Regions from separate parts of the Vibrio tarriae genome, predicted to be linked through region 1. Evidence: predicted binding sites of a transcription regulator. Region 1 holds the regulator's gene; the other holds the start of a gene.

Evidence for each region. Region 1 encodes MetJ, which represses methionine synthesis genes. Its sites were predicted from a motif close to TTAGACNTNTANANGTCTAA; they were not measured.
Region 2: metH (methionine synthase) is a predicted target of MetJ. The motif match lies at 1,460-1,479, and genes of this name have one in related genera.

What each region holds. Positions count from the first base shown of each region.
Region 1 is NZ_CP022353.1:35,820-38,297, forward strand. It holds gene CEQ48_RS05625 (O-succinylhomoserine (thiol)-lyase) at 1-709, opposite strand, end outside; gene metJ (met regulon transcriptional regulator MetJ) at 977-1,294, shown strand; gene CEQ48_RS05635 (malic enzyme-like NAD(P)-binding protein) at 1,406-2,478, opposite strand, start outside.
Region 2 is NZ_CP022353.1:2,468,206-2,470,683, reverse strand. It holds gene CEQ48_RS17005 (cation:proton antiporter) at 1-1,331, opposite strand, end outside; gene metH (methionine synthase) at 1,528-2,478, shown strand, end outside.

The DNA.
Region 1 (2,478 bases):
ATGGGGTGCCGGTTGAGCCTAAACAGTTGCCCCACCAAGCCAGCTCTTCTGCATGTTGCTTGTTTTTACAGATCAACACGCCGCCAATCACATCTGAATGACCGTTAATGTATTTGGTGGTGGAGTGCAGCACAAAATCCGCGCCTAAGGTGAGCGGTTTTTGGAATACCGGAGTCAAAAAGGTGTTATCGACCGCCACCAACGTGCCTTGCGCTTTGGCTAACTGACAAAGATGAGCGATGTCCACCACACGCACTAAAGGATTGGAAGGGGTTTCAATCAGCAGCAGCTTGGGTTTGCGGGCTAAAGCTTGGGTGAGTGCGGCTGCGTTGGATTGATCGACAAACTGCACTTTGAAATCGCCTTTTTTAGCGCGGGTGTTGAGCAAGCGATAAGTACCGCCATAGCAGTCGTGCGGCGCGACAATCAGGTCATCAGGGCCTAACAAGGCGGTGACCCATAAGTTGATCGCAGAGGTTCCGCAGTTGGTCACTATGGCGCCTTCTCCACATTCAAGCTCATATAAGGTTTGTTCTAACAGGCCTCGGTTTGGGTTACCTGAGCGGGTGTAATCGTATTTAGGCACTTCGCCAAATGCGGGAAACCCATAGTTGGTCGAAAGATAAATGGGAGGTACAACCGCATGGTATTGAGTATCCGATTCAATCCCGGTACGAACCGCAATGGTGGCTGGCTTGCGTGTGGTCATGGAGTTTCCTTGCTGGCTATTCTGTCCTAGAGGGCTTCATCATATACCTTTCCTGCTTTAAGCTGCAGTGTCGGTTGTCGCATCGCAACTTTCCCTAACTGGGGGATGAGGTTTATCCGTTGCCCATAAATTACTCGACACTTTACTGATGTTAAATGAAGACGTCAACACTTCTAGACGTCTATATGTCTTTGCTTATGGCAGTAAATCCCGCTAAAATTAGAGCCTTTGAAATTTCGATTCGAACCACAATAACGAAGGTGCGCAATGGCAGACTGGAATGGCGAATACATCAGCCCCTATGCAGAGCATGGGAAAAAGAGCGAGTTGGTAAAAAAAATCACGGTATCCATTCCGCTGAAAGTTCTCAAAGTGCTAACGGATGAGAGAACACGCCGTCAAGTCAATAATTTACGTCATGCTACCAATAGTGAGTTACTGTGCGAAGCCTTCTTGCATGCTTATACCGGTCAGCCGCTGCCGACGGACGAAGACCTACGTAAAGATCGCCCTGATGATATTCCTGCCGAAGCCAAACGTTTGATGACCGAAATGGGGATTGAGTTCGAATCTTACGATGAGTAACGATTGGCGTGAGTGATACGGGTTCATTGAACAAATCCGGCTTATAAAAAAGCCCCTCATATAACTGAGGGGCTTTTTGTATCGACTTTTTTATTCATATAAACAAGCAGATTAAGCCTGCATGTAGTTTTCTGGCATTGAGATACGAGCAACGCCTGATTCTACTGCTGCTTCCGCGACTGCGCGTGCTACGCGTGGTAATAGGCGTGGGTCCATCGGTTTCGGAATGATGTAATCAATACCGAAACTGAGCTTATCCACTCCAGCAGCTGCCAGCACTTCTGCTGGTACAGGCTCTTTCGCCAGTTGGCGAATCGCCTCTACTGCAGCCAGTTTCATCTGATCATTGATTTCGCTGGCGCGTACATCGAGTGCTCCACGGAAAATGAACGGGAAACAGAGCACGTTGTTAACTTGGTTTGGATAGTCGCTGCGACCAGTCCCCATGATCATGTCGTTACGGACTTGATGAGCAATTTCTGGTTTGATTTCAGGATCTGGGTTGGAGCAAGCAAATACCACGGGCTTATCGGCCATCAGTTTCAGGGCATCCGCTGGCAGCAGGTTAGGACCTGAAACGCCCAAGAATAGATCCGCTCCCGCAATCACATCTTCCAGCGTACGCTTGTCGGTATTGTTCGCAAACAGAGCTTTGTATTCATTGAGGTCATCACGGCGCGTGTGGATCACACCTTTGCGATCCAGCATGTAGATCTTCTCACGCATTGCACCGCATTTGATCAGTAGCTCCATACACGCCACCGCTGCGGCACCCGCCCCAAGGCAGACGATAATACAGTCTTTCAGTTGTTTACCTTGCAGCTCAAGAGCGTTAAGCATACCAGCCGCGGTGACAATCGCGGTACCATGTTGGTCATCGTGGAATACAGGGACATCACAACGCTCAATCAGGCGGCGCTCAATTTCAAAGCAGTCTGGGGCTTTGATATCTTCTAAGTTGATGCCGCCGAAAGTATCAGCAATGTTAGCGACAGTATCGATAAATTCGTCGATCGTGCGGTGTTTTACTTCAATATCAATCGAATCCAATCCAGCGAAGCGTTTAAACAGCAGTGCCTTACCTTCCATGACAGGCTTAGAGGCCATCGGGCCTAAATTTCCCAATCCTAAAATTGCGGTGCCGTTAGAGATCACGGCCACCGTGTTGCCTTTCGCGGTGTACT
Region 2 (2,478 bases), 590 kb from region 1:
TGTTGTTGTTCTTGCTGAGGCATAGGGGATTGATTGCCTGTATTTCTTTCAGCTTGGAGGGTTTTTTCAGCCTTTTTAGCTTTCTCAATCATAGGAGTAATGGTTGAGCCTTGAACTAGGATAGAAAAGACTACCACGGCGTAAGTCATCACCAGAATCAGCTCTTTTACATCAATCAATTTCTCAGGAATTACCATGATTCCAGAAGGTATTGAGAGCGCCATCGCTAACGCGAGTCCTCCACGTAAGCCACCCCAAGTCAGAATACGAATCGACCAAGGGTTGTAACTACGGTAGCGTTTAAATCCGATGTAGGAGACAAATACGCTGAGGTAGCGGCCACATAACACCAGTGGAACTGCAAAAGCCATCAAGATCCAGTCTTCTTGGTGGAACTCAAACAGTAGCATTGACATACCAATCAGCAGGAATAGGACGCCGTTGAGAAATTCGTCTACGAGTTCCCAGAAGTGATCGAGATGTTCTTCACTCTCTTTTGAGAAGCCAATAAATCGAGTCCAGTTACCAATCATGATGCCAGAGACCACCATCGCGAGTGGGCCTGAAACGTGAATTACATCAGCAAAGGCATAACCTGCCGTTGGAATACCTATGGTTAACAACAGCTCCATAGAGTGGTCATCGGTTGCTGAAATCAGGTAGTGGAACAGGAGACCTAATAAGAAACCGTAAACAATGCCACCGATCGCTTCTTGGATGAAGAGGAGGGTAACGCTGCCAACCGTTGGTGTTTCATGCCCGAAAGCGATGGTAAAGATGGTCACGAAGATAACCAAGCCAAAACCATCGTTAAACAGCGATTCGCCTTCAATTTGGGTAGAAATACGTTTCGGTGCTTTGAGCTTTTTGACAATCGCGAGGACAGCAATTGGGTCGGTGGGGGAAATGAGTGCGCCAAATAACAAGCAGTAAACCAAATCAAACTGGATACCGATTAATTGGCAGAAACCATAGAGAGTAAATCCAATAAAGAAAGTCGAAAACAGCGTTGCGCCAAGAGCCAATACCGTAATTTCCCATTTCTGATCTTTTAGATTTGGCAGCTTAATGCCAAGACCTCCAGCGAAAAGAAGAAACCCTAAAATCCCTTTGAGCAGAAAATTTTCAAAGTTAATACTGGTGACGGTTTCGGTGGCGATTTGATTGAGATGAAACCAGTCGTTTTGACCCGCGATCAAGATCAGTAACGATAACATCATCGAACCTGCGGTGATTGCGATGGTAGTCTGCATTCGGCTGATCTTGCTATTAATAAATGCAATCAACATGGCTGCCGCAGAGAGGAAGCACAAAGTGTAGTAGACGGACATTCTCTTCTCAGTGTGTGTAACAATTTGTGAACGAAATTGTCTTTCTCTGTTGAGTAAATAGCAAATACTTTTTCATCACATAGGGTTCAGCTCACATCGTCAAGGTGAGTAACGAAAGAATGGTTGTTTTAGACGTCTAGATTTCTGAATTTTGTGTGATAGGATGTGGCAAACGCATAAGGAATGAGGCGGTATTGTGGGAAAAGAAGTAAGACAACAACTCGAACAGCAATTGAAACAACGTATCCTACTGATTGATGGTGGTATGGGTACCATGATTCAGAGTTATAAGTTACAAGAGGAAGACTATCGCGGTGCACGATTTGTCGATTGGCACTGTGATCTGAAAGGAAATAACGACCTCTTAGTGCTTACTCAGCCGCAAATAATTAAAGAGATTCACTCCGCTTACCTTGAAGCGGGGGCGGATATTCTTGAGACCAACACCTTTAACTCGACCACGATTGCCATGGCTGACTATGACATGCAATCGCTCAGCGCCGAAATTAACTTTGCCGCGGCTAAGCTTGCACGTGAAGTCGCGGATGAGTGGACGGCTAAAGATCCAAGCCGACCACGCTATGTGGCTGGTGTGCTTGGTCCAACCAACCGTACTTGTTCTATTTCACCTGATGTGAACGATCCAGGGTTTCGTAATGTCACTTTTGATGGGCTTGTTGAAGCCTATTCTGAATCGACACGTGCGTTGATCGAGGGCGGCAGCGATCTAATTCTTATTGAAACCATTTTCGATACGCTTAACGCCAAAGCCTGTGCGTTTGCGGTCGATAGCGTATTTGAAGAGCTCGGCATCAGTTTACCTGTGATGATTTCCGGCACGATTACCGATGCTTCGGGGCGTACGTTGTCTGGACAGACGACAGAAGCTTTCTATAACGCCTTGCGTCATGTACGACCGATTTCGTTTGGCTTGAACTGTGCGTTAGGCCCTGATGAGCTGCGCCAGTACGTGGAAGAGCTTTCCCGCATTTCGGAATGCTATGTTTCCGCGCACCCTAATGCGGGGTTACCGAATGCGTTTGGTGAATACGATCTCTCTGCCGAAGAGATGGCAGAACATATTGCCGAATGGGCGCAAGCGGGCTTTTTGAACTTGGTCGGAGGCTGCTGTGGTACGACACCTGAG